2 regions of the Streptomyces sp. NPDC059080 genome follow, and region 2 is predicted to be linked to the other one. Evidence: riboswitches for the same ligand, from Rfam matches in the RefSeq annotation. Region 2 holds a riboswitch; the other holds the start of a gene.
The links. A riboswitch is a leader RNA that binds a small molecule or an ion and turns the genes downstream of it on or off. The one in region 2 is predicted to bind thiamine pyrophosphate.

Region 1 (7,150 bases), on a different contig from region 2:
AACATCCGGGAACGCCGGGCTCCGGCGGATTGACCACCCCCTGGTGCGTCACAACCCGCGAGCAGCGTTCCTATGATGGGCGAACGACACCGCGGACCGCCGTCGACCAGGCAAAGGTCCGAGAGGTACACGGCGGCGCGATGGTGGAGGGGTCAATGACTCAGGGGGCCGGTCAGGGACCCATGGCGTGGACCATGGCGGCACACACTCCGGCGTCCTCATCGCCGCCCGGACCGTTCGACGGCGCCCCCTTGGGCCCGCCGCAGGACAACGCCCCCGCACCGCCCCCCGCGGCGCCCGCCGCCCCGCCGCAACCCGACGAACTGCCCGACGGGTACACGCCAACCGCCCGCGATCTACCGGTCATCGGCGCGAGCCGTACGGACACCCTCATCGACCAGCCCGCCGCGCATCTGCTGCCCGCCCCGGAGACCGAGGGTGAGGCGGCCGCCGGTCCCGGCCCCCTCTTCGTCGTCGGCGATGTGCACGGCTACTACGACGAGCTGCGCGAGGCACTGACCGCCGAGGGCCTGATCGACGAGGACGGCAGCTGGGCGGCGGGCAACGCCCGGCTGTGGTTCCTCGGTGACTTCACCGACCGTGGTCCGGACGGCATCGGCGTCATCGACCTCGTCATGCAGCTGTCCGCCGAGGCGGCGGCGGCCGGTGGGTACTGCAAGGCGCTCATGGGCAACCACGAGCTGCTGCTGCTGGGCGCCAAGCGGTTCGGTGACGCCCCCGTCCAGTCGGGCGCGGGCACCGCGTCGTTCCAGGCCGCCTGGCTGCTCAACGGCGGCCAGAAGACCGATATGGACCGCCTGGAGGACCACCACCTCCAGTGGATGGCCCGGCTGGACGCCGTGATGGAGGAGGACGGGCACCTGCTCGTGCACTCCGACACCACCGCGTACCTCGAATACGGCGATTCGATCGAGGCCGTCAACGACACCGTCCACGACGTCCTGACCCGCAGCGAAGCCGACGAAGTCTGGGATCTCTTCCGTAAGTTCACCAAGCGCTTCGCGTTCCGCGACGACTCCGGCGCCGAGGCCGCGCGCCGTCTCCTCGACACCTACGGCGGCACACGCGTCGTGCACGGCCACAGCCCGATCCCGTATCTGCTGGGCGAGGTCGGCACGGAGGACAGTGACGGCGAGCAGGTCGCCGTCGAGGGTCCGCACGTCTACGCCGACGGTCTGGCCATCGCGATGGACGGCGGCGTGACCATGGCCGGAAAGCTGCTCGTCACCCAGCTTCCGCTGGATTCCTGAACGTTGACACGCGGCGCGTCCCCTAAGGGTCGCCGTCCGGGGTGTGTCAGGTGACGGCGAGCCAGATGACCCCGGCGCTGAAGAAGGTGGCGGCGAGGGCGACCGGCGCGTAACGGATGCGGCGTATGCGGTCGACGCGGTGGAGCCCGAAGCCCAGCAGCACGGCGAGGAGCAGCACGGCGAGCGTGCCGATCGCGCCGGGCAGAGCGCCCTGGCTGAATCCGAACTCCCCGGCATGCCGGAGAAACCAGACCACGCCCACCCACTTCATGTCCCACCCCTGTGCGCCTGTGCCACCCCGCCCCTCGCCAACGGCGGGCCGGAACGGCCAACGTAACAATCCCGGGCGGCGAGCCGCGATATGGGGACGCGGCGGACGGCAACCGGAACGCGGCCGCCGGTCCGGTCGCCGCGCCCGGTACGGCCGACAGCCGCGTCACTTCGCCGACTTGGTAAAGACCCCCGCCCGTGCGGCCGCGACCGCGGCTTCCGCGGCGCGGTCCGCGGCCGCCTCGCCGAGCGGTGCGTCGCTGGTCAGCAGGCGGTAGTAGAGCGGCTCCGGCAGAACCTCGGCGCGGTCGGCTGGAGCCTGACCCCCGACCAGGTGGCGCGGCTCGACGCCGCGAGCGTCAAGGCCGCCCCGTACCCCTACTTCCCGTACGAGCGCCAGGAGGGCTTCGCCCGGCTCGACCCGTCGCCGCTGGGGCGCCCGTAGAGCCGGGACGCTGCCACACGCGGCTGACCTGGGACGTTCGTCGGCCGGCCGGAGCGCACCGGGGCCCGCCCCTGAAGGAGGAGGCCCCGGTGCGGCGGAGGGTCAGTCGGCCAGCGGGAGGTAGACGCGGTTGCCCGCGGCGGCGAACTCCTTGGACTTCTCCAGCATGCCCGCCTCGATCTCCTCGGGGCTGGCGCCGTCCTCGCCGCCGAACTGCTCCGTGATGCTCCTGCTGATCTTCATCGAGCAGAACTTCGGCCCGCACATGGAGCAGAAGTGCGCCGTCTTCGCCGGTTCCGCGGGCAGCGTCGCATCGTGGAACTCCCGCGCGGTGTCGGGGTCGAGGGCCAGATGGAACTGGTCCTCCCAGCGGAACTCGAAGCGGGCATCCGACAGCGCGTCGTCCCACTCCTGGGCGCCGGGATGCCCCTTGGCGAGGTCCGCCGCATGGGCCGCGATCTTGTACGTGATGACGCCGGTCTTCACATCGTCGCGGTCCGGCAGGCCCAGATGCTCCTTGGGCGTGACGTAGCAGAGCATCGCCGTACCCCACCAGGCGATCATCGCGGCGCCGATACCCGACGTGATGTGGTCGTAGGCGGGCGCAATGTCCGTGGTCAGCGGGCCGAGGGTGTAGAATGGCGCCTCCTCGCAGATCTCCTGCTGGAGGTCGACGTTCTCCTTGATCTTGTGCATCGGGACATGGCCCGGGCCCTCGATCATCGTCTGCACGCCGTGCGCCTTGGCGACCTTGTTCAGCTCGCCGAGCGTCCGCAACTCCGCGAACTGCGCCTCGTCGTTGGCGTCCGCGATCGACCCCGGACGCAGCCCGTCACCGAGCGAGAACGTCACGTCGTACGACGCGATAATGTCGCACAGCTCCTCGAAATGCGTGTAGAGGAACGACTCCTGATGCTGCGCCAGGCACCAGGCAGCCATGATCGAGCCGCCGCGGGAGACGATGCCGGTCTTGCGGCGAGCGGTCAGCGGCACGTACCGCAGCAGCACACCGGCGTGGACCGTCATGTAGTCGACGCCCTGTTCCGCCTGCTCGATGACGGTGTCCTTGTAGATCTCCCAGGTCAGCTCCTCGGCCTTGCCGTCGACCTTCTCCAGCGCCTGGTAGAGGGGGACGGTGCCGATCGGCACGGGGGAGTTGCGCAGCACCCATTCGCGGGTGGTGTGGATGTTGCGGCCGGTGGAGAGGTCCATGACCGTGTCGGCGCCCCAGCGGGTCGCCCAGGTCATCTTCTCCACCTCCTCCTCGATGGACGAGGTGACCGCGGAATTGCCGATGTTGGCGTTGACCTTCACCAGGAAGTTCTTGCCGATGATCATCGGCTCGATCTCCGGGTGGTTGACGTTCGCCGGGAGCACCGCACGGCCCGCCGCGATCTCGTCACGGACGAACTCGGGCGTCACGCCCTCGCGGACCGCGACGTACTCCATCTCCGTGGTGATCTCGCCGCGCCGTGCATAGGCGAGTTGGCTGACTGCCGCGCCGCCCCGCCCGCGCCGGGGCTGGCGGGGCCGCCCGGGGAAGACCGCGTCGAGATTGCGCAGGCCACCGCGGGGTGAGGTGTGTTTGAGACCGTCGTCCTCGGGGCGTGGCGGGCGGCCCGCGTACTCCTCGGTGTCACCCCGCGCGATGATCCAGTTCTCCCGCAGCGGCGCCAGACCGCGACGGACATCGGTGTCGATCTGGGGATCGGTGTACGGACCTGACGTGTCGTACAGCGTCACGTCCTTGCCGTTGGTGAGGTGCACTCGCCGGACCGGTACCCGCAGGTCGGGGCGTGATCCGACGACGTAGCCCTTGTGCTGGCCGAACTCCTTGACGGAGCCGTCCCGCTCGGACTCGCCGTTTTCGGGCGTGCGTGCATCCTGCAGAGTCATGAAGACCCAACTCCCTACGCCGGCATTACCCGGTAACAGGTTCGGCGGTCGACGCAGCGGCTTCCGTCCGCGACGTTTCACGTGAAACGTCGTCGGAACGAAGGTCAGCGCCCTCTCAGCCCGGTGCTCCGAGCTCCCGCGATTGCAAAGGTGGCACCACGGTAGCGGCCGGTACCGCGAGGTGGCCAGGGGGCCCGGGCTTCTTGCGATGATCGGGCGGTGACCGGCACCGACACGTCCTCGCACTCTCCCGCCTCCCCCCAGGCCCACGGCCATGGGCACGGGCACGGCCATACGCACGGGCACGGGCACGGCCCGGCGGCGCCCGTCTCCCGGCATCTGCGGAAGGTCATCACCGCGGTACTGATCCCGTTCGCCGTCGCCGTCGCGGTCGGCCTGGTGGTGCTGTGGCCGAGCGGCGCACCCGGCCACAGACCGTCCGGCGTCGGCTTCGACCAGCCCCAGGAGTCGGCCCGCGTGACCAAGGTCGCCGAGGTCGACTGCGCCACGGTCCACGCCCAGGAGCAGCCGGTCCCGGGCGAGCAGCCGGACGGGCGCCCGGCGAAGGCCAAGGGACCCTGCGAGGTGGCGACGGTGGAGGTGACGACGGGCGAGAACACCGGGCGGACCTTCGAGACGGTGGTCACCCCGGACGCGCTGCGCCACTACACCACCGGGCAGGAGGTCCGGGTCGCGTACTCCCCCAAGGCGCCGAAGGAGTTGCAGTACTCGGTCAGCGACGTCGACCGGACCGTACCGATGTGGGTGCTGGCCGCGCTCTTCGCGTGCGCCGTCGTCGTGGTGGGAAGGCTGCGCGGGGTGCTGGCCCTGGCCGCGCTGGTGGCGAGCTTCGGGGTGCTGACACTGTTCATCCTCCCGGCGATCCTGCAGGGCTCGAATCCGCTGGTCGTCGCGGTGGTCGGCGGCAGCGCGATCATGCTGATCGCGCTGTACATGTGTCACGGTCTGACGGCCAGGACCTCGGTCGCGGTCCTCGGCACCCTCGCCTCGCTGCTGCTCATCGGGCTGCTCGGCTCGGTGTTCATCGGCTGGGCGCTGCTGACCGGCAACACCGACGACTTCACGGGGCTGGTGCACGGGCTCTTCCCGGACATCGAGATCCGGGGCCTGCTGCTGGCGGGCATCATCATCGGTTCGCTGGGGGTGCTCGACGATGTGACGGTCACCCAGACCGCGGCCGTGTGGGAGCTGAAGGAGGCCGATCCGTCGGCGTCCTGGCGCGCGCTGTACCGCGCGGCGATGCGGATCGGCCGGGATCACATCGCCTCGGTGGTGAACACCCTCGTCCTCGCCTACGCGGGCGCGGCGCTGCCCCTCATGCTGCTCTTCTCGATCGCGCAGAGCGGGGTGGGCGCGGTCGCGGGGAGCGAAGTGGTGGCCGAGGAAATCGTGCGGACGCTGGTCGGCAGCATCGGGCTGGTCGCGTCGGTGCCGCTGACGACGCTGCTGGCCGCGCTGGTCGTCTCGGCCGACCGCGTACGGCCGGGCGCTGCCGGGAACGAAGCGGCCCGCCGGGACGCCGGTGCTCCACCAGCCGGGGGCCGGGCGGGCGCGCGGCGCGGCGGACGCGGGACGCGTGGGCGGCGCCGCAAGGTGTGAGGGCTGCTGGGGGCGGTGTCGGGTACCGGCGAGAGCGGTCGCCGGACCGACCGGGTCCGAGGGTGGCGCTCGGCCCGGACCGCCGGGGGACAGGGCGGTCCGGGCCGCCGCGGACGGTGGGGCTGCCCGCGGACGAGGGCGAGGTCAACTCGCCTTCGACGCCTCGGTGAGGATGCGGTCCAGTACGGCCTCCAGGGTGTCGCACACCTCTTCCGTGCCGAGCGGCACCAGGCGGTCCGTACGGTCGAGGAAGGCCACCAGGGGCGGGGCGCTGACGCGGAAAAGCGCGCGTTCGGAGCCCACTTGGAGACTGATGAAGACATCGCTGAGATGTCCGCCGCCGGCCGGTTCGATACGCACATCGCCCTCACCGGAGGGTCTGCTCAGCCCGTCGAGCATCAGCTCGCGGCTGAAAGCCCAGGTCACCGGCATATCGCCGGGTAGGTCGAAGGTGAGGCGGACGGCGTACGGATCGGCGCTGTCGAAGTCCAGCTGCACCGGGATCCGGAAGGCGAGTTCCTCGGAAACGAGGAAGCTCATGATCACTTCTGCCTGAACTGTGTCGGTCATCAACCACTGCCCCGCACTAGATCGGGATGGCCGGGTTTCGTCCCCCGAGGCCCTATTGACGCCATCGTCTGTCACGTGCCAGCAGATCACAAGGAGTGAGTTTTCAGATACTGATAGAGAAGGCGAGTGTCGTTAGTGTCGCCTCCGCCATTTTCCGTAGTCGCGCCGTGACGGAACGCAATCGATGCAGCTCCTCGGCGGGGAGAGAAATCGCCAGCGCCGCGGCGACGGAGCCGACCTGGACGGGAATCGCAGAACAAACCGTGCCAAGGGCATATTCCTGTTGTTCATACGCCACGTGCCCGCGACGCACCGTATCCAATCGGTGCAGCAGATCGTCATTGGATCGCACGGAAAAGGGGGTTATGGACTGCACCGGATAACGGGACAGGTGCTCCTTGCGGGTGGCCGTGTCGAGCTGCGCCAGGAGGCACTGACCGATCGCATGGGCATGGGCGGTGGAGCGGAAGTCGACCCACTCCTCCACCGGCGGCCGTTCCGGTGTGCCGCTGGCCGCGACCACCTCCACCTCTCCGTCGCGGTAGACGGCGAAGTAGACCGCTGCGTTCAGCCTCTTGCCGAGCATGGCCAGCGTCTCGGAGAGCTCCTGGCGCCGGTGCCGCTGCTCACCGGCCCGACCGAGGGAGTCCGCGGCCGGGCCGAAGACGAAGACGCCGTTGCGGCGACGGAGATAGCCCTCGTGGGTCAGGGTGCGGAGCAGGTGATACGTGGTCGGCAGCGGTAACCCGGCCTCGCGGGCGAGCTGCTTGGCCGGGGCGCCCTCCGGATGCGCGCCGACCGCTTCGAGGAGCCGCAGGGCGCGCTGGACGGACCCGATCAGTGTGGGGTGAGAAATGGATTCGCCACTCTCGGCTGCCAACGTCGACCCCCAGTTCGATCGCCCGTGGGGCACGGGAAGCCCCGGCCGCGGGATCGTTCCCGCGCCGCGCGCGTCTCCCAGGGCCCCGTTCTCGACGTCCGGGCCGCATGCCCGCCTCGGTCGTTATTTTCCGGAACGTCATCATCCGGAAGACGCCTGCGACCGCACTCTAACGCGGTGCAACCGAGTGGTAACCCG
Region 2 (7,150 bases):
TCAGGTGGGAACGCGGCGTTGCTCAGCTGCGCGAAACGTTCGATCTGCCGGATGTTCGTGACGGGCATGATCTCGGGGATGATCGGCGTCGTGCACCCGGCGGCGGCGACCCGGTCGCGCAGCCGGAGGTAGTCCTCGGCGTAGAAGAACATCTGGGTGATGGCGAAGTCGGCGCCCGCGCGGCACTTGTCGACGAAGTGCGCGACGTCGGCGTCCCAGTCCGTGGAGCGCGGGTGCATCTCGGGGAAGGCGGCGACGCCGACGCAGAAGTCGCCGGACTCCTTGATCAGGCGGACGAGTTCGGCGGCGTAGGTGATGCCCTGCGGATGGCGGACCCAGTCCCCCATCGGCTCGCCGGGTGGGTCGCCGCGGAGCGCGAGCATGTTGCGGATGCCCGCGTCGGCGTACTGGCCGATGATGTTGCGCAGTTCGGCCACGGAGTGGTTGACGGCGGTGAGGTGGGCGACCGGGGTGAGAGTGGTGTCGGTGGCGATCCGCTCGGTGGCGCGGACGGTGCCGTCACGGGAGGTGCCGCCGGCGCCGTAGGTCACGGAGACGAAGGTCGGCGCGACGGCTTCGATGCGGCGGATGGCGTTCCACAGCGTCCGCTCGCCCTTCTCGGTCTTCGGGGCGGCGAACTCGAACGAGTACGACTGTTTGCCGGAAGCGAGCAGCTCACGGACGGTATGTGCGCGATCAGTCCTGGTGGAAGCGGTACCTAGGGCCATACGGGAAGGTTATCCACCCGTGGGTCGGGCACCAACCGACTCCGGTGGAATGCCTGAATAGGCCCGGTTCCCGTCCACGGAGTGGACAGCGGGCCGGGCCCGGACGGCGGGAGCGCGATCGGCGGGTGGCGGGCCCGGTCGCCCGTGCGCGGCCGGTGTCCGGTCGGCTCAGGTATCCCGCTCGCGCACGCGCTTGGCGAGCGAGGCGGCCGCGGCGGCGGGGTCGTCCGCCTCGGTGAGGGCGCGGACGACGACGATCCGGCGGGCACCGGCGTCGAGCACCGCGTCGAGGTTGCCGGAGTCGATGCCGCCGATGGCGAACCAGGGGCGTTCGGGGGCCCGCGCGGCGGTGTACCGGACGAGGCCGAGGCCCGGGGCGTGGCGGCCCGGTTTGGTGGGAGTGGGCCAGCACGGTCCGGTGCAGAAGTAGTCCACGCCCGGCTCGGCGAGGGCGGCGTCGACCTCGGCCTCGGCGTGCGTGGAGCGGCCTATGAGGACGTCCGGGCCGAGGAGGGCCCGGGCGGCGGGCACCGGGAGGTCGCCCTGGCCGAGGTGGAGCACCGCGGCTCCGGCGGCGTGCGCGACGTCGGCGCGGTCGTTGACGGCGAGGAGCGTGCCGTGGCGGCGGCAGGCGTCCGCGACGGTCTCCAGATGGCGCAGCTCCTCGGCCGCCTCCATGCCCTTGTCGCGCAACTGGACGATGTCCACCCCGGAGGAGAGCACCGCGTCCAGGAACTGCGGCAGGTCGCCCTGGCGGGTGCGGGCGTCGGTGCAGAGGTAGAGCCGGGCGTCGGCGAGGGCCGCGGTGCGGGCGGCGTGGATCCGGATCGTCATCGGGTGCTCCCCCAAGGCGGTGGCGTACGGCCGGACGGTCCGGCGCGTACGCCACCTCGGTAGCGGTTACGGATGCGGAGGGATACGGGCGGGCCGGGGCGCGGCCCGCCCGGGACGTCACATGGCGAGCGCCTGCGCCCGGCGCTTCACCTCCGTGCCGCGGTTCTCCCGCAGGGCCTGCGCGGGGGTGCCGGGCAGGCTGTCGTCCGCGGTGAAGAGCCACTCCAGCATCTCGTCGTCGGCGAAGCCGTCGTCGCGCAGGAGCGTCAGGGTGCCGACGAGGCCCTTGACGACCTTGCCGTCCTGGATGAAATCGGCCGGCACGTGCAGTGCCCTGTTCTCGCCGCGGCGCACCGCGATCAGCTGGCCCTCCTTGACCAGCTGCCGGACGCGCGTCACCTCGACGCCGATCTCTTCGGCGATGTCGGGGAGGGTGAGCCAGGCGGGGACGAGTCCATCGATGTTTGCGTCAATCTCGGTCACAGGACAAGCGTGCCACCTCGCACTGACAGTCGGTAGCCGGGCATCGCCACGAGAGGGCCGCGCGGGGCGCCGGAGCCCCGGCACGCGGTTCCCGGGAGGGTCGCCGGGCCCGTCCCCGTGCACCCGCCCGGCTCAGCGCACCGCGGACTTGAGCGGGACGGACGCGTCGGCCGCCCGCACCCGGTCCAGGACGGCGCCCCGCTCGATGAGGCGGCGGCCCTGGGCCAGGTCGCGGGGCCTGCCGACCGCCAGCAGCGCCACCAGGACGCCGTCGCGCAGCCAGATGACCGACCAGGCGGCGCCGTCCGGGTCACCGCGCCAGACCAGCTCGTCGGCGCCGCCGTGGTCGCCCGCGTACTGCACGAAGCGGCCGAACTGCTCCGACCAGAAGTAGGGCACCGGGTCGTAGACGGTGCCCTCCACGGGGTCGCCGGTGATGTTCTGCGCGACGGTACGGGGGCCCTGGAGGGCGTTGTCCCAGTGGTGGATCAGGAGTCGGCGGCCGTAGCGGGCGGAGGGGAAGGAGGCGCAGTCGCCGACGGCGTGGACGTCCGGGGCGGAGGTGCGCAGCCGGTCGTCGGCGAGGACCGAGCCGTCCTCGGGCGACAGCGCGATACCGGAGCCCGCCAGCCAGCCGGTGGCGGGGCGGGCGCCGATGCCGACGAGGACGGCGTCGGCGGGCAGCGCGGTGCCGTCGTCCAGCACGACGCCGCGCTCCGCGACGGAGGCGACGCGCGCCCCGGTGCGCAGCTCGGCACCGGCCGCGGCGTACCAGGGCGTCATATGGGCGGCCACCTCGGCGGGCAGCGCCCCGGCCAGCGGGCGGTCGGCGGCCTCGACGACGGTGACGGTGCAGCCCGCCTCCCGGGCGGCGGTGGCGAACTCGGCGCCGATCCAGCCCGCCCCCACGACGACGATGTCGCTGCGCCCGGCCAGGACGGGCCGCAGCCGCTGTGCGTCGTCCAGGGTGCGCAGCAGGTGCACACCGGGGTGCCCCTCGGTGCCCGGCAGCCGGAGGGGTGCCGCCCCGGTGGCGAGGACGGCGTGGTCGTAGCGGACGGGGCCGCGCACGGTGTCCAGCAGGTGCTCCCCGGGGCGGATGCCGGTCACCGGATGGCTCAGTTCCAGATCGATGCCGAGGGAGCGGAAGTCGACGTCGAAGGCGGCGCCGTCGGCCTTGCCCAGCAGGACCGCTTTGGACAGCGGCGGCCGGTCGTAGGGCGGGTGCGGTTCGTCGCCGAAGAGGGTGATCGCGCCGCGCCAGCCGTTCTCGCGCAGCGCGACGGCGGTCTGCACGCCCGCCATACCCGCACCGGCGATCACCACGCGGGGTGTGTGGTCAGGGGCCTGGGAGGACTTCCTCTGCTCGCTCACCCGGTCACTCTAGGACGGCGCGCGAGGCCGTCCGCAGCACCGCGCAAGGAGATCTCTGACACAGCGTCACAGCCGGTCGCCGCGGCCCGGCCGTTCCGGGGGCGCTCCCTTACGGGCCTTCAGGGGCGGGTACTGGTGCCCCGGCAGGCGACGTTTGCCGGGCGAACGCCGCCTGCCGGGGTACTAGGGTGAGGCGGACACGCACTCGCGGGAGCCCGGTGTACCGGGCTGAGAGGGAGGCTGACCGGCCTCCGACCGTACGAACCTGATCCGGGTCATGCCGGCGAAGGGAGGGGCTGGACGCCCATGCCTCCATCTGCCACACCACCGAGCCCGACGGATCCGTCGCCGCACCCCGATGTGCTGGTGATCGGCGGCGGCCTCATGGGGCTGGTCACCGCCTGGCGGGCCGCGCGGCGCGGGCTGCGCACCGCGCTGGCCGATCCGGAGCCGGGCGGCGGCGCGGGACGGGTCGCGGCCGGGATGCTCGCCGCCGTCACCGAACTGCACTACGGCGAGGAGACGCTGCTCGGCCTCAACCTCGCGTCGGCCCGCCGCTACCCGCGCTTCGTGGCGGAGCTGGAGGAGGCGAGCGGCCTGGAGGTGGGCTACCGCGCCTGCGGCACGCTGGCCGTGGCGCTGGACGCCGACGACCGTGCCCACCTGCGCGAACTCCACGCCCTCCAGGTGCGGTGCGGGCTGGAATCGGCATGGCTGTCGGGGCGTGAATGCCGACGGCTGGAGCCGATGCTCGCGCCCGGCGTGCGCGGGGGCCTGCGGGTCGACGGCGACCACCAGACCGATCCGCGCCGGCTCACCGCGGCGCTGCTGGTGGCCTGCGAGCGGGCCGGGGTGGTCTTCCACCGCGCCCGCGCCGCCCGGCTGACGGTCACCGCGGGGCGCGCCACCGGCGCCGAGCTGGCCGACGGCACCCGGGTGTCGGCGGGCAGCACCGTCCTGGCCGCGGGCAGCCTCAGCGGACGGCTGGCGGGCGTGCCGGACGAGGTGCGCCCGCCGGTGCGCCCGGTGAAGGGCCAGGTGCTGCGCCTGCGGCTGCCGCGCATGCCCCAGGGGAGCCCGGCGTTCCTGTCCCGCACCGTACGGGCCGTGGTGCGCGGGGGGCCGCTCTATCTGGTGCCGCGGGAGAACGGCGAGCTGGTCGTCGGCGCCACCACGGAGGAGCTGGGCTGGGACACCACCGTCACCGCGGGCGGTGTCTACGAGCTGCTGCGGGACGCGCACGAGCTGGTGCCGGGCCTGACGGAGCTGCCGCTGGTGGAGACCTGCGCGGGGCTGCGGCCCGCCTCGCCGGACAACGCGCCGCTGCTCGGCCCGACGGCGTTGCCCGGTCTGCTGCTGGCCACCGGGCACTTCCGCAACGGCGTGCTGCTGACGCCGATCACCGGTGACGCGCTGGCCGAGGCGCTCACCACGGGGCGGCTGCCCGAGGAGGCCCGCCCCTTCTCCCCCGACCGTTTCGCCCCGGGCGCCGGTGTGCCGGCCGCCCCGGGACGCGTCCTCCAGGAGCAGCAGGCATGACCACGCCCACCCCACCCGTCTCGTCCGCCGCCCCGGTCACGGTCACGGTCACGGTCAACGGCGCCGCCCGGGAGATCCCCGGCGGTCTGCCCCTGGACCGCTTGGTGGCGACGGTGTCCGCCGCCCCGTCCGGGGTCGCGGCGGCGGTCAACGAAACCGTCGTCCCGCGGTCCCAGTGGCCGGCTACCCCGCTCGGCGCCGGTGACCGCGTCGAGGTGCTGACCGCGGTCCAGGGGGGCTGACCGGTGGCCGACGATCTCCTCACCCTGGGCGGTACGGACTTCACCTCCCGCCTGATCATGGGCACCGGGGGCGCACCCAGCCTGGACGTCCTGGAGCGGGCGCTGCTGGCTTCGGGTACGGAGCTGACGACGGTCGCCATGCGGCGGCTGGACCCGACCGTCCAGGGCTCGGTCCTCTCCGTCCTCGACCGGCACGGCATCCGGGTGCTGCCGAACACCGCGGGCTGCTTCACGGCGGGCGAGGCGGTGCTCACCGCCCGGCTCGCCCGGGAGGCGCTGGGCACCGACTGGGTCAAGCTGGAGGTGGTCGCCGACGAGCGGACGCTGCTGCCCGACCCGGTGGAGCTGCTGGACGCGGCGGAGACCCTGGTGGACGACGGTTTCACCGTGCTGCCCTACACCAGCGACGATCCGGTGCTGGCCCGGAAGCTGGAGGACGTCGGCTGCGCCGCGATCATGCCGCTGGGCTCGCCGATCGGCTCCGGTCTCGGCATCCGCAACCCGCACAACTTCCAGCTGATCACCGAGCGCGCCGGGGTCCCGGTGATCCTCGACGCGGGCGCCGGGACCGCCTCGGACGCGGCGCTCGCGATGGAGCTGGGGTGCGCCGCGGTGATGCTGGCGTCGGCGGTGACCCGCGCCCAGGAGCCGGAGCTGATGGCGCGGTCCATGCGGTACGCGGTCGGCGCGGGGCGGCTGGCGTTCCGCGCCGGGCGCATCCCGCGCCGCCATTTCGCGCTGGCGTCGTCGCCGCAGGACGGGCGCGCGGAGCTGGATCCGGAGCGCCCGGCGTTCTGATCCCCGGGGGCGGCGGGGCCGCGTCCCGTCACCCCGCGTCCGTTTCCGGTCACCGTTCGGCTTCGGTGCGCCCGTGCGGGCCACGGGCGGGCGACGGTGTCGGTGGGTCCTCGTAGACTCGTCTGCCGTGGATACGACCCTTCAGGACCCCCTGGTCGGGCAGTTGCTCGACGGCCGGTACCGCGTCGAGGCGCGCATCGCCGCCGGTGGCATGGCGACGGTCTACCGCGCCTTGGACACCCGGCTCGACCGCGTGCTCGCCCTGAAGGTGATGCATCCGTCGCTGGCCGTGGACGGCGCGTTCGTGGACCGCTTCATCCGCGAGGCGAAGTCGGTCGCCAAGCTGTCGCACCCCAATGTGGTGGGCGTCTTCGACCAGGGCACGGACGGGACGTACGTCTATCTGGCGATGGAGTACGTCGCCGGGTGCACGCTGCGCGATGTGCTGCGGGAGCGGGGCGCGCTCCAGCCGCGGGCCGCGCTGGACGTGCTGGAGCCGATCCTCGCCGCGCTGGGCGCCGCCCACCGGGCGGGGCTGGTGCACCGCGACATGAAGCCGGAGAACGTCCTGATCGGCGACGACGGCCGGGTCAAGGTCGCCGACTTCGGGCTGGTGCGGACGGTCGGCGCGCACACCGACACCACCGGCGCGGTCCTGGGCACCGTCTCGTATCTCGCGCCCGAGCAGATCGAGGACGGCACCGCCGACGCCCGCGTCGACGTCTACGCCTGCGGTGTGGTGCTCTACGAGATGCTCACCGGCGCCAAACCGCACACCGGCGGCACGGCGGCCCAGGTGCTCTACCGCCATCTGCACGAGGACGTCGCGCCGCCGTCGGAGGCGGTGCCGGGCCTCGCCGGGCAGCTGGACGCGCTGGTCGCGCGGGCCACCGCCCGCGATCCGCGGGGCCGCCCCGAGGACGCGGTGGCGCTGCTGTCGGCGGCGCGCGAGGCGCGGGACGGGCTGACCGAGGCGCAGCTGGACGCGGTCCCGCCGCAGGCCAGGGAGGTCGCGGCGGGCGACGGCACGGAGCGTACGAGCGTGCTGCCGCAGGCCGTGGTGCAGCCGCCGCTGCCCGGTCTCGCGGGTATCGAGCCGGCGCCCGGGGAGGAGGGGCTGAACCGCACCAGCCGCCTGGAGGTCCCGGCGTC

Region 1: it holds a riboswitch for thiamine pyrophosphate, as region 2 does, so the genes downstream of both, thiC (phosphomethylpyrimidine synthase ThiC) here and thiO (glycine oxidase ThiO) in region 2, are expected to answer to the same signal.

Annotation. Positions count from the first base shown of each region.
Region 1 covers NZ_JBHYGX010000007.1:63,768-70,917, forward strand. Annotated here, with positions in the region: gene ACFWWQ_RS07740 (metallophosphoesterase) at 195-1,271, shown strand; gene ACFWWQ_RS07745 (hypothetical protein) at 1,318-1,542, opposite strand; partial or broken gene ACFWWQ_RS07750 (aldo/keto reductase) at 1,822-1,986, shown strand; gene thiC (phosphomethylpyrimidine synthase ThiC) at 2,089-3,882, opposite strand; TPP riboswitch at 3,877-4,032, opposite strand; gene ACFWWQ_RS07760 (YibE/F family protein) at 4,102-5,502, shown strand; gene ACFWWQ_RS07765 (SsgA family sporulation/cell division regulator) at 5,647-6,072, opposite strand; gene ACFWWQ_RS07770 (IclR family transcriptional regulator) at 6,176-6,952, opposite strand.
Region 2 covers NZ_JBHYGX010000031.1:16,116-23,265, forward strand. Annotated here, with positions in the region: gene metF (methylenetetrahydrofolate reductase [NAD(P)H]) at 1-728, opposite strand, end outside; gene thiE (thiamine phosphate synthase) at 897-1,562, opposite strand; gene ACFWWQ_RS22115 (Rv2175c family DNA-binding protein) at 1,680-2,045, opposite strand; gene ACFWWQ_RS22120 (NAD(P)/FAD-dependent oxidoreductase) at 2,178-3,419, opposite strand; TPP riboswitch at 3,617-3,728, shown strand; gene thiO (glycine oxidase ThiO) at 3,726-4,958, shown strand; gene thiS (sulfur carrier protein ThiS) at 4,955-5,200, shown strand; gene ACFWWQ_RS22135 (thiazole synthase) at 5,204-5,998, shown strand; gene pknB (Stk1 family PASTA domain-containing Ser/Thr kinase) at 6,126-7,150, shown strand, end outside.